DNA from 3 places in the Streptomyces sp. NPDC097595 genome. Region 3 is predicted to be linked to each of the others. Evidence: predicted binding sites of a transcription regulator. Region 3 holds the regulator's gene; each other region holds the start of a gene.
What was found. The regulator HrcA, encoded in region 3, represses chaperone genes, less so after heat shock. The targets are predictions, from matches to a motif close to TTNGCACTCNGNNNNNCNGAGTGCNAA.

Region 1: groES (co-chaperone GroES) is a predicted target of HrcA. The motif match lies at 3,956-3,982, and genes of this name have one in related genera.
Region 2: groL (chaperonin GroEL) is a predicted target of HrcA. The motif match lies at 3,550-3,576, and genes of this name have one in related genera.

The regions. Positions count from the first base shown of each region.
Region 1 is NZ_JBIWCN010000004.1:128,706-136,593, reverse strand. Features, by position in the region: gene tsaD (tRNA (adenosine(37)-N6)-threonylcarbamoyltransferase complex transferase subunit TsaD) at 1-773, shown strand, start outside; gene ACIQZN_RS07715 (hypothetical protein) at 770-1,042, shown strand; gene ACIQZN_RS07710 (VOC family protein) at 1,124-1,594, shown strand; gene ACIQZN_RS07705 (hypothetical protein) at 1,642-2,307, shown strand; gene ACIQZN_RS07700 (polysaccharide deacetylase family protein) at 2,455-3,429, shown strand; gene ACIQZN_RS07695 (DUF6234 family protein) at 3,420-3,830, opposite strand; gene groES (co-chaperone GroES) at 4,136-4,444, shown strand; gene groL (chaperonin GroEL) at 4,548-6,173, shown strand; gene ACIQZN_RS07680 (SRPBCC domain-containing protein) at 6,321-6,770, shown strand; gene ACIQZN_RS07675 (ArsR/SmtB family transcription factor) at 6,767-7,126, shown strand; gene ACIQZN_RS07670 (hydroxyacid dehydrogenase) at 7,214-7,888, opposite strand, start outside.
Region 2 is NZ_JBIWCN010000010.1:143,798-151,685, reverse strand. Features, by position in the region: gene ACIQZN_RS17815 (glucosyl-3-phosphoglycerate synthase) at 1-650, opposite strand, end outside; SAM riboswitch class I at 1,111-1,237, shown strand; gene thrC (threonine synthase) at 1,255-2,547, shown strand; gene ACIQZN_RS17805 (MoaD/ThiS family protein) at 2,576-2,854, shown strand; gene ACIQZN_RS17800 (cold-shock protein) at 3,222-3,428, shown strand; gene groL (chaperonin GroEL) at 3,738-5,360, shown strand; gene ACIQZN_RS17790 (TetR/AcrR family transcriptional regulator C-terminal domain-containing protein) at 5,466-6,176, opposite strand; gene ACIQZN_RS17785 (CocE/NonD family hydrolase) at 6,302-7,888, shown strand, end outside.
Region 3 is NZ_JBIWCN010000019.1:10,604-18,491, forward strand. Features, by position in the region: gene ACIQZN_RS26235 (ABC transporter substrate-binding protein) at 1-1,668, opposite strand, end outside; gene ACIQZN_RS26240 (DUF3097 domain-containing protein) at 1,784-2,602, opposite strand; gene ACIQZN_RS26245 (MBL fold metallo-hydrolase) at 2,644-3,366, opposite strand; gene hrcA (heat-inducible transcriptional repressor HrcA) at 3,552-4,568, shown strand; gene dnaJ (molecular chaperone DnaJ) at 4,569-5,705, shown strand; gene ACIQZN_RS26260 (nitronate monooxygenase) at 5,815-6,888, shown strand; gene ACIQZN_RS26265 (16S rRNA (uracil(1498)-N(3))-methyltransferase) at 6,885-7,631, shown strand; gene ACIQZN_RS26270 (hypothetical protein) at 7,824-7,888, shown strand, end outside.

The sequences.
Region 1 (7,888 bases), on a different contig from region 3:
ACGGGGTCAACCACCTGGCGTCCCACATCTGCGTCGACCAGCTGGAGCACGGCCCCCTGCCCGAGCCCACCATGGCGCTCCTGGTCAGCGGCGGGCACTCCTCGCTGCTGCTCGCCCCGGACATCACCAACGACGTGCGGCCGCTCGGCGCGACCATCGACGACGCGGCCGGCGAGGCGTTCGACAAGATCGCCCGCGTCCTGGACCTCGGCTTCCCAGGCGGCCCGGTCATCGACCGCCTCGCCCGCGAGGGCGACCCGGCCGCCATCGCCTTCCCGCGCGGACTCACCGGCTCGCGCGACCCCGCGTACGACTTCTCCTTCTCCGGCCTGAAGACCTCCGTCGCCCGCTGGATCGAGGCCAAGCGGGCGGCCGGCGAAGAGGTGCCGGTGCGCGACGTGGCCGCGTCCTTCCAGGAGGCCGTCGTCGACGTGCTCACCCGTAAGGCCGTCCGCGCCTGCAAGGACGAGGGCGTCGACCACCTGATGATCGGCGGCGGCGTCGCGGCCAACTCCCGGCTGCGCGCGCTCGCCCAGGAGCGGTGCGACCGGGCCGGCATCCGGCTGCGCGTGCCCCGCCCCAAGCTGTGCACCGACAACGGGGCGATGGTCGCCGCGCTCGGCGCCGAGATGGTCGCCCGCAACCGGCCCGCCTCCGACCTGGAGCTGTCCGCCGACTCCTCGCTGCCCGTCACCGAGACCCACGTCCCGGGCGCCCACAGCCACAGCCACGACCACGTGCACGAGGTCAGCAAGGACAACCTGTACTCATGAGCGCCCCCGTCACCGCCCTGATGTGGGAGGCCCGCGCCGCCGAGGGCCGGGGCGGCGAGCTGGCGGAGTGGGCCCGCGCCCGCGCCGCCGCGCTGCCCCGCCCCCCGCTCCGCAGCGAGCTGCTGCGCGCCCCGCAGGACCGGGTCCTCGTCATCACCTGGTGGCAGGGCGGGTACGCCGACGAGCTGCCGGAGCTGCCCGAGCCGGACCCGGACCTCGTCACCCGTCCGGTCCACCGCTGGCGCTTCGAATCGCTGGGCGCTGCTTAGCCCCGGCACGTCGATGAGTTCCGGACGCTCCCGCGGTCTACCCTTCACGGCACTTTGCCCCTGTACGTGAGGAGAAGGACCATGCAGAAGGTCACCACGTTCCTTTGGTACCCGAAGGGCCTGATCGAGGAGGCGGCCGACTACTACGTCTCCGTCGTCGGCGGCGACTCGCGCGTCCTGGAAACCACCCGCTGGACCGCCGCGAGCCCCGGCGAGGAGGGCACGGCGATGACCGTGCGGTTCCAGCTGGACGGCGCGGAGTACGTCGCGTTCGACGGCGGGCCCGAGGTCACGCTCAACGAGGCCGCCTCGCTCTCCGTCGAGTGCGACTCGCAGGAGGAGGTGGACCGGCTGTGGAACGAGCTCACCTCCGGCGGCGGGCAGGAGATCCAGTGCGGCTGGCTCAAGGACAAGTACGGCCTCTTCTGGCAGATCGTCCCGCCGGGCCTCGGTGACGCCCTGACCGACCCGGACCCGGAGAAGGCCGCCCGCGCGATGAAGGCCATGCTCGGCATGAAGCGCCTGGACATCGAGGCCATCCGCAACGCCTGAGCCCCGCGCGGCAATTGGGGCCAGGGGCGCTCGATAGGGTCGGCCCCATGTCCCCTCGCTTCGTGCTGCCGCCGCCCCCGCCGCCCGTGGAGATACGTTCCTGGCCCGACCGGGACGCGCTGCTCGCCGACCGGTCGTTCCTGCTCGGCGTGCTGGTCAAGGCGCACGTCGGACCCGGCCGGCTCGGGCTGCTGTGGCTGTGGGGAGCGGTCGGCGCGATCGGCTGGTCGTTCATCGGGACGGCGCTCATCGGCTTCGAGGAGTCGTACGACCCCATCAGCGCGATCTTCGCCCTGGTGATGCTCGCGCTCGGCGCCGGCGCCCTGATCCCGGCGGTGATCCTGCTCGTCTCCGGACTGCGCCGGGACGTGGCGCTGCGTCGGCTGCTCACGCAGTGGGGCGAGCTGGACCGCGATCCCGCCCGCGACGCCGGACTCCGGCTCCCCGGCACGAGCCTGGGGTGGCTGCTGCCCTCCTTCGCGCTCGGCGCGCTGGGCCTCTACCTCTGCGTCGTCGTGCCCGCCGGAGCGGTCCGGGGCGAGGACACGTACGGGCTGATGGCGCTGATGATGGGGCTCGGGCTGCTGGCCTGGGTCGTCGGGCTCGTCGGCGTCTTCAAGGCGTTCTGGCACCGGCGCTGGATCGTGCGGACCCTGGCCGGGGCGACCGCGCCGCCGCCCCTGGTGTCCGGAGCCGGCGGCGCGCACCGCTGAAGCCTCTTCAGACAGGCCCTAGGCCCCCTCCGTGTGAGCCACCCGGGGGACCGCGCGCGCCCGGCGGCGGTGTCGTGGCCGATGCCCCGTCACGTACTGGCAGGATCCGGCGCCATGCAGCCAGTACGACAAAAGGACAAATTGGCCATGAATGGGCGTGAACCGGGTGCGGTGACGGGCGGGCGGCAGCGGGTACGGGGACGCCTGCGGCGCAGGCCGGGTTACGCGGTCCTCGCCGCGCTCCTGGTCGCCGCCGCCGCGTCCGGCTGTGCGGCCGGGGACGACTCGGGCACCGCCGCCCGGAGCGCGAAGGCCCAGGCGGGGCAGCCGGGCGCGCCGGCGGAACCGGCGGCCGGGGCGCTCGGTACCCGCGCGGCGCAGGCGGAGCGGGCGAAGCTGGCCCAGGCGGCCCGCGCGGTCGCCGCCAAGAAGTGGGGCCTGGCGGGCACACCGCTCGCGGCGCCCGTACCGCCCGCGCAGAAGCCGCACATCACCACGCGCAAGGGCTTCGAGGTCTCGGGTCAGGACGACTCGCTGCCGCCGGTCTTCACCCGGGTCCCCACCACGGACAAGGTCGTCTTCCTGACGATGGACGACGGGGACGACAAGGACCCCGAGCTGCTGAAGATGATGTCGGAGCTGAACATCCCGTACAGCGCCTTCCTCACCGACTACCTGGTGCGCGACGACTACACGTACTTCAAGGACGCCCAGTCGCGCGGGACCGTCCTCGGCAACCACACGCTCAACCACCGCTATCTGCCGGGCCTCTCCCACGACGAGCAGAAGCGCGAGATCTGCGACCAGCAGGACATCCTGGAGAAGCAGTTCGGCAAGCGGCCCCGGCTCTTCCGGCCGCCGTACGGCAACTACAACACCGACACGCTGAAGATCGCCAAGTCCTGCGGCATCACCGCCGTGCCGCTGTGGGAGGCGGAGGCGTTCCCCGACCACATGGAGTGGCGCGAGGAGGACCAGAAGCTGCACCCCGGCGACATCATCCTCACGCACTTCCGGGGCAAGGCGGACTGGAAGGGCAGCATGCCCGACCTGGTCCGGTCCGTCATGAAGGTCATCACGGACCAGGGTTACTCCGTGGCCCGCCTGGAGGACTACGTATAGGAGGCGGCGTACGCGCGGGCGTCCCCCGGCTCCGGGTGCGCGTCCTCGTAGGCGCTGTGCCAGGCCGTCAGGGTGAGGACCAGCAGCAGGCATACGCCGAGCAGCTGGACGACCCCCGCGATCGGCAGCCCGTGGCGCAGCAGCACCACGCCGATCACACAGGCCGCCACCGTGATGGCGGCGAGGACGAGAGTGCCGGACCAGTCCATCCCGGGCGGTCCGGCCTCCGCCATGTCCGGGTTCGGCGGCCGGGGGTCGGAGCCCGTGTACGCGTAGAAGAGAACCGCGCTGAGCAGCCCCTCCAGCGCGATGAGCAGCATCCCGAGCACCACGTCCAGGCAGCCGGTCATCACCGGACCGGGGCGCGAGGGGGCCGGGCGGTCGGAGCTTCGTATGCGCATGCCGCCACCGTCCACCGGAACGGACCGGGCGGCCCCGGCGTTGTCCCTACGGTGTCCGGAACGTTGTGCGGCCGCAGCCGTACGGTGGGGCCGGCGGCTCCCGCGTACGCCACGAGGGGCGTGAATTGGCACTCCGCTTGACCGAGTGCTAATCGCGGTCATAGTCTCAGTGCTGGCACTCCCCACTGGAGAGTGCCAGCAGTACTGCGCGACCGGCAGGTCCGGCACCCGCGACGACGGGCCCACCTGGTCGCCACCCAAAGACTGTTAAACCCCGTGAGATCTCCGAAGGGGGAGACCGGATCGTGTCGACCGCCAGCTCCAAGGTTGCGATCAAGCCGCTCGAGGACCGCATTGTGGTCCAGCCGCTCGACGCCGAGCAGACCACGGCCTCCGGCCTGGTTATCCCGGACACCGCCAAGGAGAAGCCCCAGGAGGGCGTCGTCCTGGCCGTGGGCCCGGGCCGCTTCGAGAACGGCGAGCGCCTGCCGCTCGACGTCAAGACCGGCGATGTCGTGCTGTACAGCAAGTACGGCGGCACCGAGGTGAAGTACAACGGCGAGGAGTACCTCGTCCTCTCGGCGCGCGACGTCCTCGCGATCATCGAGAAGTAATTCACCCACGTTTGCTTCTGTTCTGCGCCCCTGGCCCCCTGCGATCTAACCAGCCGGGCGGCAGGGGCGCAGTTCTTGTTTTTGAGAGGAACAGTTCAGCTCCATGGCGAAGATCCTGAAGTTCGACGAGGACGCCCGTCGCGCCCTTGAGCGCGGCGTCAACAAGCTTGCCGACACGGTCAAGGTGACGATCGGCCCCAAGGGCCGCAACGTCGTCATCGACAAGAAGTTCGGCGCCCCCACCATCACCAACGACGGTGTCACCATCGCGCGCGAGGTCGAGCTGGACGACCCGTACGAGAACCTCGGCGCCCAGCTGGTGAAGGAGGTGGCCACCAAGACCAACGACGTCGCGGGTGACGGCACCACCACCGCCACCGTCCTGGCCCAGGCGCTCGTCCGCGAGGGTCTGCGCAACGTCGCCGCCGGTGCCTCCCCGGCCGCCCTGAAGAAGGGCATCGACGCCGCGGTCAAGGCCGTGTCCGAGGAGCTCCTCGCGACCGCCCGCCCGATCGACGACAAGTCCGACATCGCCGCCGTCGCCGCGCTCTCCGCGCAGGACCCGCAGGTCGGCGAGCTCATCGCGGACGCGATGGACAAGGTCGGCAAGGACGGTGTCATCACCGTCGAGGAGTCCAACACCTTCGGTCTGGACCTCGACTTCACCGAGGGCATGGCCTTCGACAAGGGCTACCTGTCCCCGTACATGGTGACCGACCAGGAGCGTATGGAGGCCGTCCTCGACGACCCGTACATCCTGATCCACCAGGGCAAGATCGGCTCGATCCAGGAGCTGCTGCCGCTCCTGGAGAAGGTCATCCAGGGCGGTGGCTCCAAGCCGCTCCTGATCATCGCCGAGGACGTCGAGGGCGAGGCCCTGTCGACCCTGGTCGTGAACAAGATCCGCGGCACGTTCAACGCCGTCGCCGTCAAGGCGCCGGGCTTCGGTGACCGCCGCAAGGCCATGCTCGGCGACATCGCCACCCTCACCGGTGCGACCGTCATCGCCGAGGAGGTCGGCCTCAAGCTCGACCAGGCCGGTCTGGACGTGCTGGGCACCGCCCGCCGCGTGACCGTCACCAAGGACGACACCACCATCGTCGACGGTGGCGGCAAGTCCGACGAGGTCGCCGGCCGCGTCAACCAGATCAAGGCCGAGATCGAGGCCACGGACTCCGACTGGGACCGCGAGAAGCTCCAGGAGCGCCTGGCGAAGCTGGCCGGCGGTGTCTGCGTGATCCGCGTCGGTGCCGCCACCGAGGTCGAGCTCAAGGAGAAGAAGCACCGTCTGGAGGACGCCATCTCCGCGACCCGCGCCGCGGTCGAGGAGGGCATCGTCTCCGGTGGTGGCTCCGCCATCGTCCACGCCGTCAAGGTCCTTGAGGGCAACCTCGGCAAGACCGGCGACGAGGCCACCGGTGTCGCGGTCGTCCGCCGCGCCGCCGTCGAGCCGCTGCGCTGGATCGCCGAGAACGCGGGCCTGGAGGGTTACGTCATCACCTCCAAGGTCTCCGAGCTCGACAAGGGCCAGGGCTTCAACGCCGCCACCGGCGAGTACGGCGACCTGGTCAAGGCCGGCGTCATCGACCCGGTCAAGGTCACCCGCTCCGCCCTGGAGAACGCCGCGTCCATCGCGTCGCTGCTGCTCACGACCGAGACCCTGGTCGTCGAGAAGCCGGCCGAGGAGGAGCCGGAGGCCGCGGGCCACGGCCACGGCCACTCGCACTAACGCGTAGCGCGAAGAGGCCCGGTCCCCTGCGGGGGGCCGGGCCTTTCTGCTGTGCGGTGGGTATTCGGGCGCAACCCTCGGGTTGCGTCTGGATGGGGGAAGTGCAACCCTGGAGTTGCATCTGATGGTGACGATGAAGGAGCTTTCATGAGCGAGGACCGGATCGAAAGCGAGACCTTGATCGCGGCGCCCCTGGAGCGGGTCTGGTCGCTGGTGGCCCAGCCCGGGTTCTGGGTGGCCGACAAGGCGAGTCTGCCCGGGACCGTGGCCGAGGAGGGGGCGTTGATGACGGCGAGGAACACCGAGCACGGCGACTTCCCGGTGCGGGTGGAGAAGGTCGAGCCGCCCACCTACCTGGCGTACCGCTGGACCAGTGCGTTCCCCGGAGAAGAGCTGCGCGAGGACAACAGCACCCTCGTGGAGTTCACGTTGACCCCGGAGGGCGAGGGGACGCGGCTGCGCGTCGTCGAGAGCGGGTTCGCGGCGCTGGCCGCGTCCGAGGGACTGCGCAGCCAGAACCTGAAGGACCACGCCGGGGGCTGGCCCCTGGAGCTCGGCGCGCTCAAGGGCCGTGCCGAAGAACAGCCCGCCGCGTGACGGAGGAACGTCCCGAGGCCGTCGACGGTGTCCTCGCCGCGCTGGCGGACCCGACGCGGCGCCGGCTGCTCGACCTGCTCGCCGCACAGGGCGAGGCCACTGCTACGACGCTGGCCGGACCGCTTCCCGTCTCGCGGCAGGCGGTGGTCAAACACCTCGCCGTCCTGGAGGCCGCCGGGCTGGTGTCCGGCGGCCGGGTCGGACGCGAGGTGCGGTACGCGGTACGGCCCGCGGCGCTCGACGCGACGGCACGGTGGATGGCCTCGCTCGCGGCCTCCTGGGACAGGCGGCTGGCGAACATCAAGAGCGTCGCCGAGGCGGCGGAACGGGATGCGAAGCCCACACGCCCCGACTGAAGTAAGCGCGTTGTCCGGTGGTCGCTCAGGCAGTCGCCGCCGTCCCCGGGCACGCGTGAAGCCGGGGCCTCCGCGCGTGCCCGGACGTCACGCCGACCGGTCCAGCGCCGCCGGATGCACCGGCTCCGCGAACGGGCGGCCCTGGGTGTACCGCTCCAGCTCGTCCAGGGCGTGGTCGGCCATGCGGTGCAGTTCGTTGCCGAGGGAGCCCGCCACATGGGGGGTCAGGAGGACGTTCGGGAGGTCGTACAACGGGGAGTCGGACGGCGGCACTTCGGGGTCCGTCACATCGAGTACGGCGTGGAGGCGGCCCGGGACCAGTTCGCGCAGGAGGGCCGCCTCGTCGAGCAGGGAACCCCGGGCCGTGTTGATCAGCGTCGAGCCGGTCCGCATCAGGGCCAGTTGGCGGGCGCCGATCATGTGGTGGGTCTCGGGGAGCTGGGGGGCGTGCACGGAGACGACGTCGGCGCGGGCGCACAGTTGGTCCAGGGCGACCGGTTCGACGCCCAGGCGCGCCGCCTCGGCCGCGGTGACGAAGGGGTCGTACAGCAGGACCGCCAGGTCGAAGGGGCGGAGCAGCTCGATGACACGGCGGCCGATGCGGGAGGCGCCGACGATGCCCACCGTGCGGCGGTAGTTTCCGGCACCGTCCAGCTCGGCGCGCCAGTCGTGGTCGGCGCGGACCTCGCGGTAGACGTGGGCCGAGTGCGGGATGCGCTTGTTGGCGAGCAGAATCGTGGCCAGGGTGTACTCCGCCACCGG
Region 2 (7,888 bases), on a different contig from region 3:
AGCTCGACCCCGTAGCCGACCGGGAACGGCAGCCGCTCCAGGAGCGAGCGGCGTACGGCGTACTCGCCGCCGAGCGGCTGGACGAAGCCCGCGAGGAGCGGCCAGTGCAGGTTCAGCAGGGGCCGGGCCACCAGCTCGGTGACGCGGCCGCCCTGGCCGGCCGCCTCGCCGAGCGGGCGGTCGTACATCGCCTTGACGAACTGCACCTCGGGGTGGGCGAGCAGCGGGCCGACGATGCCGGAGACGAAGTCGGCCGAGAAGTCCTTCAGGTCCGCGTCGATGAAGCACAGGATGTCGCCGCTGGTCACCAGGAGCGACCGCCACAGCACCTCGCCCTTGCCGGGGACGGCCGGGAGGCGGGGCAGGATCACGTCGCGGTGGACCACCCGGGCGCCCGCGCGGCGGGCGACCTCGGCGGTGGCGTCCGTGGAGCCCGAGTCGATCACGACCAGCTCGTCGACCAACGGAATGCGCTCCATCAGCTCGTGCCGGATCGTGGCGACGATGTCGCCGACGGTCGCGGCCTCGTTGAGTGCCGGTAGAACGACGCTCACGCCCGTACCGCCGGCGGCGGCCCGCACGCTCTCCGGCGGATGGTCGGCGGCCGACCAGGAACGCCTGGTCAGCCAGCTTTCGACCTCTTCGAGCACGGTCGATACTCCCTGTATTTGAATCCTCCCCCAGCTGACGCAGGGGGATTCCTGGCTCACGCCGCCTGCGGGTCAGCGACCCGGCAGGTCTTCCACGATCAACGCCAGCCGGGACGAAACCTGCCCGGTTTGGTACGGCAAAGCTTGGTGGTGAGTGTGCCGTCTTGGTTCTCGATCAGCACGCGTGCGGAGCTTGGTTCTCGCACCGCACGCTGGCCAGCGTACCCGATCATGTGGGCGTCTTTCGTTCTGGTGTGAAGGCCGTTTCCTGCCCTGCTTCGCAGGGGCCCAATTCCTCCCCGGTCCGGGCATCCGGGGCGGCTCTGTGATCCATCTCGCGGTACGGACGGCTATCTCACCCGTCCGGTCCTTCGGTTACAGTCTTGAACAACGCGGACGGCTATCGCATGCCGGGGTCGGTCCGCCGACAAATGCGCGGATCCATGATCCGTTGCCACAGCGCTCATCCAGAGGGACAGAGGGAACGGCCCGTTGAAGTCCCGGCAACCCTCCTGCCGACCGCGAGGTCAGGTGGGGAAGGTGCCAATTCCGTCTCGCGGCGAAACGCGCCGTGAGGAAGATGAGGAGAAAGGGCCTCGCCATCATGGCTGTTGAAACCATTGCAGCAAACACCGAATCTTCCGTGGACCTCGGTCCCGCCGCGGCTCTTTCCTGTCGCGAATGCGGTGAGCGGTTCGCACTCGGTCCCATTTTCGCCTGCGCGTCCTGTTTCGGGCCGCTCGAAGTGGCGTACGACCTGCCGAGCGGCTCCTCCGACGAGCTGAAGAAGCGCATCGAGGCCGGCCCGAACAACATCTGGCGCTACGCGCCGCTGCTGCCGGTGCCCGCCGATGTGGCCGACAAGCCCAATCTCAACCCCGGCTTCACCAAGCTGGTCAAGGCCGACAACCTCGCCCGCGAGCTGGGTGTGACCGGCGGCCTGTACGTGAAGGACGACTCCGGCAACCCGACGCACTCCTTCAAGGACCGCGTCGTGGCCATCGCCGTCGAGGCCGCCCGCGCCTTCGGTTTCACCACGCTCTCCTGCTCCTCGACCGGCAACCTCGCCGGTGCGGTCGGCGCCGCCGCCTCGCGGGCGGGCCTGCGCTCCTGCGTGTTCATCCCGCACGACCTGGAGCAGGGCAAGGTCGTCATGGCCGCGGTGTACGGCGGTGAGCTGGTCGGCATCGAGGGCAATTACGACGACGTCAACCGCTTCTGCTCCGAGCTCATCGGCGACCCGCTCGGCGAGGGCTGGGGGTTCGTCAACGTGAACCTGCGTCCGTACTACGGCGAGGGTTCCAAGACGCTCGCGTACGAGATCTGCGAGCAGCTCGGCTGGCAGCTGCCCGACCAGATCGTCATCCCGATCGCGTCCGGCTCGCAGCTCACGAAGATCGACAAGGGCCTCCAGGAGCTGATCAAGCTCGGCCTGGTCGAGGACAAGCCGTACAAGATCTTCGGTGCCCAGGCCGAGGGCTGCTCCCCGGTCTCCACCGCCTTCAAGGCCGGTCACGACGTGGTCCGCCCGCAGAAGCCGAACACGATCGCCAAGTCCCTCGCGATCGGCAACCCGGCCGACGGCCCGTACGTCCTGGACATCGCCCGCCGCACCGGCGGTGCCGTCGAGGACGTCAACGACGAGCAGGTCGTGGACGCGATCAAGCTGCTGGCCCGCACCGAGGGCATCTTCGCCGAGACGGCGGGCGGGGTGACGGTCGGCGTGACGAAGAAGCTGATCGACGCCGGCCTGCTCGACCCGGCGCTCACCACCGTCGTCCTGAACACGGGTGACGGCCTCAAGACGCTGGACGCGGTGGCCGACACCTCGCAGGCGACCGCCACGATCCGCCCGAGCCTCGACGCCTTCCGCGCCGCCGGACTCGCCACCAGCTGACCACCCGAGACTTCAGGAAGGCACCGCCATGAGCGTCAAGGTCCGCATTCCCACCATCCTCCGCACCTACACCGGCGGCCAGGCCGAGGTTCCGGCCGAGGGCGCGACCCTCTCCGAGGTCATCGCCTCGCTGGAGAAGGACCACCCGGGCATCGCCGCCCGCGTGCTGGACGACCAGGGCAAGCTGCGCCGCTTCGTCAACGTGTACGTCAACGACGACGACGTGCGCTTTGAAGGCGGCCTCGACGCGGTCACCCCGGACGGTGCCGGCGTCTCGATCATCCCCGCAGTGGCCGGCGGCTGCTGAGCCCGAGGCTTCGCCCAAGACTCCGTAGCGTCACCGTAATTGCCCCCTCCGCGAGAGAAGCGGAGGGGGCAATTCTGCATGGTTGAGCGGGGTAGAGTGTGGGAAGTCCCCTTCGCTGCCCGTGCCCCTCGCATATGAGAATGCGCCGCGCCACGATCAGAAGCAGCCAATGTGCCTGCGCCTCTTGCGCCTTAAGTCGCCTTTGCCGGGCCCGACTTGCCCCGCAATCTCATGAATTCCTCATATTCGGGCGATCGGTGCCGCGCAGAATTGTCGTCCAATTGACCTGTTGCAGAGGGCAGTTGGGCAGATACATTCAGCCGCGGTCGACGCGCTTCGGCGCACACACGTTACAGGGGAGTTGGGCATGGCTCAGGGCACCGTCAAGTGGTTCAACGCGGAGAAGGGGTACGGCTTCATCGCGGTCGACGGTGGTGCGGATGTATTCGTCCACTACAGCGCGATCCAGATGGACGGTTACCGCACCCTCGAAGAAGGTCAGCGGGTCGAGTTCGAGATCTCGCAGGGCCAGAAGGGGCCGCAGGCGGACATGGTCAAGCTCGCCGTCGGCTGAGCCCGGCACGGCACGTCGGCCGCGACGCCACGCACGTACGAAGGGTCCGTACCTATAGGGGTACGGACCCTTCGCGCTGCCCGGGCGCGCCCCCGGGGTTGTCCACATGCCGAAGGCGACGCTTGCACTCGACGGGGTCGAGTGCTAATCATTGGGCTTAGCACTCTCCAGGTGAGAGTGACAGAATTTTGGACCGGGCCGGTGAGGCCCGCAGGCCAGGCGGGAAGGAACCGCAGGGCACGCAGGCCGTCCGTCGCGGGCGCCACTCGGTCCGGAGCAATCCACCCCTGTCCGGGAGGACCACTTCACATGGCCAAGATCATCGCGTTCGACGAGGAGGCCCGGCGCGGTCTCGAGCGCGGCATGAACCAGCTCGCCGACGCCGTCAAGGTCACCCTTGGCCCCAAGGGTCGCAACGTCGTCCTCGAGAAGAAGTGGGGCGCCCCCACGATCACCAACGATGGTGTTTCCATCGCCAAGGAGATCGAGCTGGAGGACCCGTACGAGAAGATCGGTGCGGAGCTGGTCAAGGAGGTCGCCAAGAAGACGGACGACGTCGCCGGCGACGGTACGACCACCGCCACCGTTCTCGCCCAGGCGCTCGTCCGCGAGGGCCTGCGCAACGTGGCCGCGGGTGCGAACCCGATGGCTCTCAAGCGGGGCATCGAGAAGGCCGTCGAGGCCGTCTCCGCCGCCCTCCTGGAGCAGGCCAAGGACGTGGAGACCAAGGAGCAGATCGCTTCGACCGCCTCCATCTCCGCCGCCGACACCCAGATCGGCGAGCTCATCGCCGAGGCCATGGACAAGGTCGGCAAGGAAGGCGTCATCACCGTCGAGGAGTCCCAGACCTTCGGTCTGGAGCTGGAACTCACCGAGGGTATGCGCTTCGACAAGGGCTACATCTCGGCGTACTTCGCCACCGACATGGAGCGCATGGAGTCGTCCCTGGACGACCCGTACATCCTGATCGTGAACTCCAAGGTCAGCAACGTGAAGGACCTCCTTCCGCTGCTGGAGAAGGTCATGCAGTCCGGCAAGCCGCTGCTGATCATCGCCGAGGACGTCGAGGGCGAGGCCCTGTCGACCCTGGTGGTCAACAAGATCCGCGGCACCTTCAAGTCCGTCGCCGTCAAGGCCCCGGGCTTCGGCGACCGCCGCAAGGCCATGCTCGGTGACATCGCCATCCTCACGGGCGGCACCGTCATCTCCGAGGAGGTCGGCCTCAAGCTGGAGAACGCCGGTCTGGACCTGCTCGGCCGCGCCCGCAAGGTCGTCATCACCAAGGACGAGACGACCATCGTCGACGGCGCCGGTGACAGCGACCAGGTCCAGGGCCGCGTCAACCAGATCCGTGCCGAGATCGAGAACTCCGACTCGGACTACGACCGCGAGAAGCTCCAGGAGCGCCTGGCGAAGCTGGCCGGCGGCGTGGCCGTCATCAAGGCCGGTGCCGCGACCGAGGTCGAGCTGAAGGAGCGCAAGCACCGCATCGAGGACGCGGTGCGCAACGCCAAGGCCGCCGTCGAGGAGGGCATCGTCGCCGGTGGTGGCGTGGCTCTGCTCCAGGCTTCGGCCGTCTTCGAGAAGCTGGAGCTCTCGGGCGACGAGGCGACCGGCGCCAACGCCGTCAAGCTCGCGCTTGAGGCCCCGCTGAAGCAGATCGCCGTCAACGGTGGTCTTGAGGGTGGCGTCGTCGTGGAGAAGGTCCGCAACCTGCCGATCGGTCACGGCCTCAACGCCGCGACCGGCGAGTACGTCGACATGATCGCCGAGGGCATTCTCGACCCGGCGAAGGTCACGCGCTCCGCCCTGCAGAACGCCGCGTCGATCGCCGCGCTGTTCCTCACCACCGAGGCCGTCATCGCCGACAAGCCGGAGAAGGCCGCCGCGGCCGCTCCGGGCGGCATGCCGGGCGGTGACATGGACTTCTGATCCTGACGGATCGGTAGTTCCAGCAGTACCAAGACACCGGCCCCCGGGGATTCGTCCCCGGGGGCCGGTGTCGTTGTGTGTCCGCGTACGTGTACGAGTGGGAGCTCAGCCCGCGTCGAGGCCGTCCACGAGGCGGGTGAGGAAGCGGTCGAACATGGCGTCCGGGGTGACGGGCCGGCCGGCCGTCGCCAGGGCCTCCGCCAGTTCCGGATGGTCGCCGTCCGCCGCGACCTCCGCCAGGTACCGCGCCTCGGCGGCCGCGCGGCCGGGGTTCTGGGCGCTCCGGGCCTGGCCGACCTCGTAGCCCACCTGGGCCGCCACGAACGAGGTGAGCTGGGCGAAGACCTCTAGGCGTGCCGCACCGTCGAGCCCGCTGGGCCGCAGGGCGGTCAGCGCGTGCTCCACGAAGGCGAGCGTGCGGGGGCCCAGGGTGCGGCGGGTCTGCACGGCGGTGGGCAGCCAGGGGTGGCGGAGCATGTTCGCGCGCTGGTGGCGGCCGATGGTCTTGAGGTCCGCGCGCCAGTCGCCGGTGAGCGGGCCGGACGTCGGCAGCTCGCCGGAGACGTGGTCGATCATCAGGTCGAGCAGCGTCTCCTTGTCGGGGGCGTAGCTGTACAGCGACATGACGCCGGCGCCCACCTCCGCGGCGACCCGCCGCATGGTGACCGCGTCGATGCCCTCGGCGTCCGCGACGGCGACGGCGGCGGCCGTGATCGTTTCGCGGCTGAAGGCGGGTCTGCGGCCTCGCCGGGGCCGGTCCTCTTCCCGCCAGAGAACGCGTGGATCGATGCCTCCGGCACCTTCGGTGCGGGTCACGTGCTCAGCCTCTCTCACCCGGGTCGCCTCCACAGGCCATCCAAGCATCCAGTATTCTCGTACTTAGTACGAGAATAGAGCGCGGGTCTCCCGCGCCGCCGCATGACGTACCGATGGAGGCGAAGATGACCCGACCGACGCACGACGCCCGCCCCCGGGCCGCATGGACGCCGTCGTCCGCGAAGCCGCCGCTCGCCTCCCGGCTGATGCGCGCCTCCTGGCGCGGCCTGCCCGCCGCGCGCCACCAGGTGGGCGTCGAGCGCGGCCTGACGGTTCCCGCCGCCGATGGCAGCCCTCTGCTCACCGACCACTACTTCCCGCGCGCCGAGGGCGACTTCCCGACCCTCCTGGTCCGTACGCCGTACGGGCGGGGAGTGCCGTGGTCCCCGCAGTACGGCGTCCTCTTCGCCGAGCAGGGCTTCCATGTCGTCCTTCAGAGCTGCCGGGGCACCGGAGGCTCGGGCGGCGACTTCCACCTCTGGCGCAACGAGCCCGCCGACGGCCTCGCGGCGGTCGCCTGGCTGCGCGAACAGCCATGGTTCGACGGGCGGTTGGGCACCGTGGGCCCCAGCTACCTCGGGTACGTCCAGTGGGCTCTGGCCCTCGATCCGCCGCCGGAGCTGAAGGCCATGGTGGTGCAGGTGGGGCTGCACGATCCGTACGCCCTCTTCCACACGGACGGCGTCCTCAACCTGGAGACCGCGCTCGCCGTGGGCGCCGGCATGACGTACCAGCACCGGGGTATGGGCGCCTTCGTCCGGGCGACCCTGCGCCTCCAGCGCCGGCTGCGCTCCGCCGTCACCGCGCGTCCGCTGCGCGGGGCGTACGCGGACGCGCTCGGCGGTGAGATCCCCTGGCTGGACGAGGTGATGGCCCACCCGGACGCGGACGACCCGTACTGGGAGGGCGCGTCCCTGGCCGGGGCGGCGGAAGGGGCGGCCGGCCGGGCCCCCGTGCCCACCGCCCTCGTCACCGGATGGCACGACGCCCTCGTGGACCAGACCTTCGCGCAGTACGGCCGGCTGCGCCGGGCGGGCGGCGAGGCGGCCCTGCTCGTCGGCCCGTGGACCCACACCTCCGCGCTCCAGGCGGGCTGGGCCGAGGTGTTCACCGAATCCCTGGCCTGGCTCCGGGCCCACCTGTGCGAGGACCCGTCCGGTCTGCGCCCGACGCCGGTACGTGTGCACGTGGGCGGCGCGGGGGCGGGCGCCCGGGACCTGGACGCGTGGCCTCCGGTCGCGGCCACGGCCTCCTGGTACCCGACCGCCGACGGCCACCTCACCCGCGAGGCCCCCACGGACACCGCCCCCGTCGCCGCCTTCCGCCACGACCCGGACGACCCGGTGCCCACGCTGGGCGGCGCGCTGCTCTCCCGTACCGCCGGGGCGCGGGACAACGCGTCGCTGGAGGCGCGCGCGGACGTCCTCACGTTCACCGGGCCCGCCCTGGCCGAACCGCTGACCGTCCTCGGACCGGTCTCCGCCCGGATCAGCGCCGCCACGGACACGGGGCACGGCGAGGTGTTCGTGCGGCTGTGCGACGTGGACCCGGAGGGCCGGTCGGTCAACGTCTGCGACGGCCTGGTCCGGGTCCGCACCACGGGCACGGACCCGGTCCACGTCACGGTCCCGATGACCCCCGCCGCCCACCGCTTCGCCCCGGGCCACCGCATCCGCTGGCAGCTCGGCCCCGCGCCCCATCCGCGCTACGCG
Region 3 (7,888 bases):
CTCCGGGGACGGGGCGGTGAACGGACCCGCGTAGATCAGCGTGACGTACTTGTCGCCCGGCTCGATCGAGGCGTTCTCCTCGGCCACCGCCCGCTCGATCCGGTCGAAGGTGACCCCCGCCCCGGCCCCGTCCAGCTCCAGGCCGTTGCCCTCCGCGAAGCGCACCCGGGTGGACGTCGCCACGCCGATGCACTCCCTGTCCCCGCCGTCCGGACCGAGCCGCACCGAGTCCGTGTCGACGTCCGTGAGCGGCCCGTGGCAGTAACGGTTCGCCAGGTGGTTGCCCAGCAGCATCGTCCCCAGCAGCGCCCCGGCCACCAGGCAGGCGACCGTCGTCCGCGACATCACCCACCACACCCACGTCCTGCGCACCCGCTGCGTGGACAGCTGGGCGTGCGCGTGCTCATGGGTCAGCTGGGCCGTCGACAGCGGCAGCCGCAGCACCCAGGCGGGCGTGGCCGTGCCCGAGGGCGACTGGCCCACGCTGAGATGGCCGACCCAGTCCTCGTACCGGGCCCGCGCCGCACCCGTGTGCACGGGCGGCGGGTCGGGCGGCAGCGGCGGGGTGTGCCGCAGGATCTCGGCCGCCGGAAGCGAGGCCAGGAGCAGCAGCGGATCGACCTCGCTGCGCCGGGAGCGGACGTTGTTGACGGCGTTGATCAGCTGCACGCCGCCGTTGCCCTGGACGGCCCTCGGCAGGAAGACCACCGGCGGTACGGTCCGCTTGCCGCGCCGCCAGTCCGGCGCGTGCGGCCGGTAGTTGTTGCGCAGGTCCTCCAGCAGCGCCTGGACCCTCAGCTCCAGGTGGAACTGGCGGGACCGCTCGTCGCCCGCCGCCGCGTCGGCCACCCGCCCCGCGACCACCGCCGCCCGCGCCCGGATCACCCGCCACGAACCGCTGGGCGAGAGACGGGACCAGCCGTCCGACGGATAGCCGGTGCTGGCGGCGGCCAGCGACGAGGTGGTGGCGAACCACCTGCTGGCCCGGCGCAGCCACAGCAGCGGCGGCGCCGACGTCGTCACCAGCCGGATCACCGCGAGCCCGAGGACCGCGCCCACGGCCACCAGCGTGGTCGGCAGCCAGCCGATCTCGCCGAGCAGCACACCCAGGACCGCGATGACCACGGCCCCCACGAACGTCTCCGGCCGCACCGACTCGCGCAGCGCCGTCCACCAGGTGCCCCGGCCGCGCCGCCCGGCCCGCCAGCGCAGGGCGCTCAGCTCCTCCAGGATCCGATCGTCGCGCTGGTCCCGGGAGCAGCCCGGGTCAGGGTCCCGCAGCACGGCCTCGGTGGCCTGCTCGATGGCGCCGAGCAGCCGGGAACGGGGGAAGGCGAACGGCTTGTACTGCGATCCGCCCCGGGTCTCCCACGGCTTCTCGGTCAGCGTGCGGACCATGTCGAGCGCCGCGTCGTACGGGGAGTCGCCGCGCCCGTCGAGCAGGCGCAGGGGGACGCGGCGCGGCTGGTTGGCCCGGTGGACCTGGCGCACGATCTGCTCGACCCGGGCGTCCACGTCGGCCGGTACGTCGGCGTCGGCGGCCTGGAGGACCACCAGGGGCATCACGGGCCGGTTGGCCCGGTAGCCGTCGATGAGCTGCTGCACGAAGTGGAAGACGGCGGAGGCCGCCTCGTTCTCCGCAGTGTCCCGCCAGACCTCGCGTGCCATCGCCCCGTGCCTTCCCTCGCGAAAAGAGCCTGGCCCCCTCAATAACCGATGATGTGTGCGAGGCGCAGGTATTCATCCGGATCGGTGCCGGATCGAGGGGAAGGGCGGCCGGACATCAGTCAGGAAGGGTGACGAAATCGATCAATTCCTCTACCCGGCCCAGGAGTTCGGGCTGAAGGTCCCGGTAGGAGCGGACCGAGGACAGAATGCGCTGCCAGGCCGCCCCGGTGTTCTCCGGCCAGCCCAGCGCCCGGCACACGCCCGTCTTCCAGTCCTGCCCGCGCGGCACCACCGGCCACGCCGCGATCCCCACCGACGCCGGCTTCACGGCCTCCCACACGTCGATGTACGGGTGCCCGACCACCAGCACATCGCCGTCCGACACCTGGGCCGCGATCCGGGACTCCTTGGAACCGGGCACCAGATGGTCGACCAGCACCCCGAGACGGGCGTCCGGCGCGGGCGCGAACTCCCGCACGATCGCCGGCAGGTCGTCGATGCCCTCCAGGTACTCCACGACGACGCCCTCGATGCGCAGGTCGTCGCCCCAGACCCGCTCGACCAGCTCCGCGTCGTGCCGCCCCTCCACATAGATCCGCCCGGCCCGCGCCACCCGCGCCCGCGCCCCGGGCACCGCCACCGAACCGGAGGCCGTACGCGTGGGCCGCGCCGGACCCCCGGCCGACGGGCGCACCAGCGTGACCACCCGGCCTTCGAGCAGGAAGCCGCGCGGCGCCATCGGGAAGACCCGGTGCTTGCCGAACCGGTCCTCCAGGGTCACCGTCGGCCCCTCGGCGGTCTTCTCGCACCGGATGACCGCGCCGCAGAAACCGGTGACGGCCTCCTCCACGACCAGATCGGTCTCGGCGGGCACCTCCGGGGCGGGGGCGGACTTCTTCCACGGCGGGGTCAGATCAGGCTGGTAGCTGCGCATCGCACGACGATAAGCGGGGAAGACCGATCGGCGGGGAAGACCTACGACACGCCGAACCGCCCCGCCAGCTCCGACCGCTGGGCCCGGACGAACGCCGCGTCCACCACGGCCCCGTGCCCCGGCACGTACAGCGCGTCCTCCCCGCCCAGCTCCAGCAGCCGGTCCAGCGCGGCCGGCCAGCGCGCCGGACTCGCGTCCGGACCGGCCTGGGGCTCGCCCGACTCCTCGACCAGATCGCCGCAGAACACCAGCGCGGGGGAGCCCGGGACCAGCACCGCCAGGTCGTGCCCGCTGTGCGCCGCGCCCACGTCCACCAGGACCACCTCCCGGCCGCCGCCCAGGTCCACCGTCAGCTCCCCGCGCACCTCGTGGCGCGGGGCCACCAGCACATCGGCGGACTCGGCCGCGTCCGCCTCGGGCAGGCCCTGGGCCACCGCGTCCGCGTACAGCTCACCGGCCCCGCGCCGCAGCAGCTCCGCCGTGCCCTCGGAGCCGTACACCCGTGCCCCGGCGAACGCGGCCGTGCCCAGCACATGGTCGAAGTGGGGGTGGCTGAGTGCGATGTGCGTCACCCTCCGGCCGAGCAGCGCCTCGGCCTGGGTGCGCAGTTCCACGCCCTCGCGCAGTGACGAACCGGTGTCGCAGAGCAGCACCCCGTCGGGACCGGCCACCAGCAGGGCGGTCGCATCCCAGACCGGAAGGCGCCGCCGGCCCGTTCCGTGACCCAGCCGCTCCCATCCGAACTCTTCCCAAGAGGCATCCATGCGGCGACGCTATCGGCAGCGACCTGCGCGATCGCGCGGTAGCGTGGCCGGTCGCCCTTGCTAGGGCACCACCCCGTCGCCGTACACTGGCCGGGGATCGCTGGCACTCGTACGCACCGAGTGCCAGGAGGAATCCCGGGAACGGCCCGGGAACGCCGACGTGGACAGCTGGAGGTGTGCGCGCGATGCTCAGCGAACGCAGACTCGAAGTGCTGCGCGCGATCGTCCAGGACTACGTCGGGACCGAGGAGCCCGTCGGCTCCAAGGCGCTCACGGAGCGGCACAAGCTGGGGGTCTCCCCGGCGACCGTCCGCAACGACATGGCGGTGCTGGAGGAGGAGGGCTTCATCGCCCAGCCCCACACCAGCGCCGGGCGCATCCCGACGGACAAGGGCTACCGGCTCTTCGTGGACAAGCTGGCGGGCGTCAAGCCCCTCTCGTCCCCCGAGCGCCGCGCCATTCAGAACTTCCTCGACGGCGCGGTCGACCTGGACGACGTCGTGGGCCGCACCGTACGGCTGCTCGCGCAGCTGACCCGGCAGGTCGCCGTCGTGCAGTACCCCTCGCTGACCCGTTCGACGGTGCGGCATGTGGAACTGCTGTCCCTGGCCCCGGCGCGGCTGATGCTCGTGCTGATCACGGACACCGGACGGGTCGAACAGCGGCTGGTGGACTGCCCGGCGCCGTTCGGCGAGACCTCGCTCGCCGATCTGCGGGCCCGGCTCAACAGCCGGGTGGTGGGGCGCCGGTTCGCGGACGTCCCGCAGCTGGTGCAGGACCTGCCGGAATCCTTCGAGAGCGAGGACCGGGGAACCGTGTCCACCGTCCTCTCGATCCTGCTCGAAACGCTTGTCGAGGAGACGGAGGAGCGGCTGATGATCGGCGGCACCTCCAACCTCACCCGCTTCGGACACGACTTCCCTGTGATGATCCGGCCGGTGCTGGAAGCACTGGAGGAACAGGTCGTGCTGCTGAAGCTGCTCGGCGAGGCCAAGGACTCGGGCATGACCGTACGCATCGGGCACGAGAACGCCCACGAGGGCCTCAACTCCACGTCCGTCGTCGCGGTCGGCTACGGTTCGGGCGACGAGGCAGTCGCCAAACTCGGCGTGGTCGGACCGACCCGCATGGACTACCCCGGAACGATGGGAGCGGTACGCGCAGTGGCACGTTACGTCGGACAGATCCTGGCGGAGTCGTAAGTGGCCACGGACTACTACGCCGTACTCGGCGTGCGCCGCGACGCTTCCCAGGACGAGATCAAGAAGGCATTCCGGAGGCTCGCCCGCGAGCTGCACCCGGATGTGAACCCCGATCCGAAGACCCAGGAGCGGTTCAAGGAGATCAACGCCGCTTACGAGGTCCTCTCGGACGCGCAGAAAAAGCAGGTCTACGACCTCGGCGGAGACCCGCTCTCGCAGTCCGGCGGCGCCGGCGCGGGCGGCTTCGGCCAGGGCGGCTTCGGCAACTTCTCGGACATCATGGACGCGTTCTTCGGTACGTCGTCGCAGCGCGGGCCCCGCTCGCGCACCCGGCGCGGCCAGGACGCCATGATCCGGCTGGAGATCGACCTCTCCGAGGCGGCCTTCGGCACCACCAAGGACCTCCAGGTCGACACCGCCGTCGTCTGCACCACGTGCAGCGGCGAGGGCGCGGCCCCCGGCACCTCGGCGCAGACCTGCGACATGTGCCGCGGCCGCGGTGAGGTCTCCCAGGTCACCCGGTCCTTCCTCGGCCAGGTCATGACCTCCCGTCCCTGCCCGCAGTGCCAGGGCTTCGGTACGGTCGTGCCGACCCCGTGCCCGGAGTGCGCCGGCGACGGCCGCATCCGCTCGCGGCGCACGCTGACCGTGAAGATCCCCGCCGGTGTCGACAACGGCACCCGCATCCAGCTCGCGGGCGAGGGCGAGGTCGGCCCCGGCGGCGGCCCCGCCGGCGACCTCTACGTCGAGATCCACGAGCTGCCGCACGCGGTCTTCCAGCGCCGTGGCGACGACCTGCACTGCACGGTCACCATCCCCATGACGGCGGCGGCCCTCGGCACCAAGGTGCCGCTGGAGACGCTGGACGGCCTGGAGGAGGTCGACATCCGGCCGGGCACCCAGTCCGGCCAGTCCGTCCCGCTGCACGGGCGCGGCATCACCCACCTGCGGGGCGGGGGACGCGGCGACCTCATCGTGCACGTCGAGGTGACCACCCCGATGAAGCTGGACCCCGAGCAGGAACGCCTCCTGCGCGAACTGTCCAAGCTGCGCGGCGAGGAGCGGCCCACCGGCCAGTTCCAGCCGGGCCAGCAGGGCCTGTTCTCCCGCCTGAAGGACGCCTTCAACGGCCGCTGACGGCACCTGTCCACGCGGTACGGACCCGGCCTCCGGGCCCGTACCGCGCCGTCGCACGCTGTCGCGGGGCGGGCATCACGGGACAGGAAGGACATGACACGATGCGGTCATGCCCTCCGCGCTGACCGCTCTCTGCCGGTATCCCCTCGTGCAGGCCCCCATGGCCGGCGGTCCGTCCTGCCCGCAGCTCGCCGCCGCCGTCTCCGAGGCCGGCGCGCTGGGCTTCCTGGCCGGTGGATACAAGACGGCGGACGCCCTGCGCGACGAGATCCGGCAGGTGCGCGCCCTGACGGGGCAGCCCTTCGGCGTCAACCTCTTCATGCCGCAGTGCGAACCGGCGGACCCCGCCGCGCTGGCGGACTACCGCCGCCGGCTCGCGGGCGAGGTGGGCCGTTACGAGACCGGGCTCGGCGACCCGGACGTCCCCGGCGACGACGGTTACGAGGACAAGCTCGCCGTCCTCCTCGACTCCCCGGTCCCGGTCGTCTCCTTCACCTTCGGCTGCCCCTCGCGCGACACGCTCGACGCGTTCGCGGCCGCCGGTACGTACACCGTCGTCACGGTCACCTCGCCGGAGGAGGCCCAGGCCGCCGAGTGGGCCGGGGCCGACGCCGTCTGCGCCCAGGGCACCGAGGCGGGCGGGCACCGCTCCACGTTCCAGGACGACCCGGCGACCGAGGACGGCGGGACCGGGCTGCTGAGCCTGGTCGCCCAGGTCCGCGAGACCGTGCAGATACCGGTCGTCGCCGCCGGCGGCCTGATGCGCGGCGCCCAGATCGCCGCCGTCCTCGCGGCGGGCGCCGACGCCGCCCAGCTCGGCACCGCCTTCCTGGCCTGCCCGGAGTCCGGCGCCCACGTCCTGCACAAACAGGCCCTGACCAACCCGCTGTTCGTCCGGACCACCCTGACCAGGGCGTTCTCCGGTCGCCCGGCACGCGGCCTGGTCAACCGCTTCGTGCGCGAGCACGGCCCGTACGCCCCCGCCGCCTACCCCCAGGTCCACCACATGACCTCGGTGCTGCGCAAGGCCGCCGCCCGCGTCGGGGACGCCCAGGGCATGGCGCTGTGGGCCGGGCAGGGCCACCGGATGGCCCGCGAGCTGCCCGCCGGCCGGCTGGTCCGGCTGCTCGCCGAGGAACTGGACGCCGCACGGACGGCAGTGAGCACAAGGAGCGCACAGTGACGGCACCCGTCTTCGTCGTCGAACAGCTGCCGGACGTAACGGAGTTCGTCCTCGACGGCCCCGAGGGACGCCACGCCGTCTCCGTGAAGCGCCTGCGCACCGGCGAGGAGGTCGTCCTCACGGACGGCCGCGGCCGGTGGGCCCAGGGCCTCGTGCGCGCCGCCGAGGGCAAGGACCGGCTGGTCGTCGGCGACCTGGCCCCGGTGCACGAGGAGTCGCGTCCCGCGCTGCGGATCACCGTCGTCCAGGCCCTGCCCAAGGGGGACCGGGGCGAGGTCGCCGTGGAGACGATGACCGAGACCGGCGTCGACGCGGTGGTCCCGTGGCAGGCGGCGCGCTGCATCACCCAGTGGAAGGGCGACCGGGGCCTCAAGTCCCTGGCCAAATGGCGCGCCACGGCCCGGGAGGCCGGCAAGCAGTCGCGCCGGGTGCTGTTCCCGGACGTGGCGGACCTGGCCACCACCAAGCAGGTCGCCGGCCTCCTCGCCGCGGCGGACTTCGCGGCCGTCCTGCACGAGGACCGCGACTACCCGAGCGACCCGCTGGCCACCGTCGCGCTGCCCGAGGAGGGCGAGATCGTGCTGGTCGTCGGCCCCGAGGGCGGCGTGTCCCCGGACGAGCTGACCGCGTTCGCCGCCGCCGGCGCCCGCACCTGCCGCCTCGGCCCCACGGTCCTGCGCACCTCCACGGCGGGCACCGCGGCGACGGCACTGCTCCTGGGACGCACGGGGCGCTGGTCGTAAACCGTCCTCGATGGGGTGGTTGTGCCCGGAAGCGGTCTACCGCGCCGTCAGGCGGGGTGGGAAGCTGCCCGTATGGGGACATCAAGGGCAGGGGGCCGTCGCGCGGCCCGTCGTTTTCCGGCCGCGTTCTGCCTCGCCGCGGCCGCCGTCACCGGGCTCACCGCCTGTGAACCGGCCGATGGCGCGGGCGCGTTGAACACCGCGTCCGTCGCCTTCACCACCGACCGGACTGCCACCCGCGCCCTGGAGCACGAAGG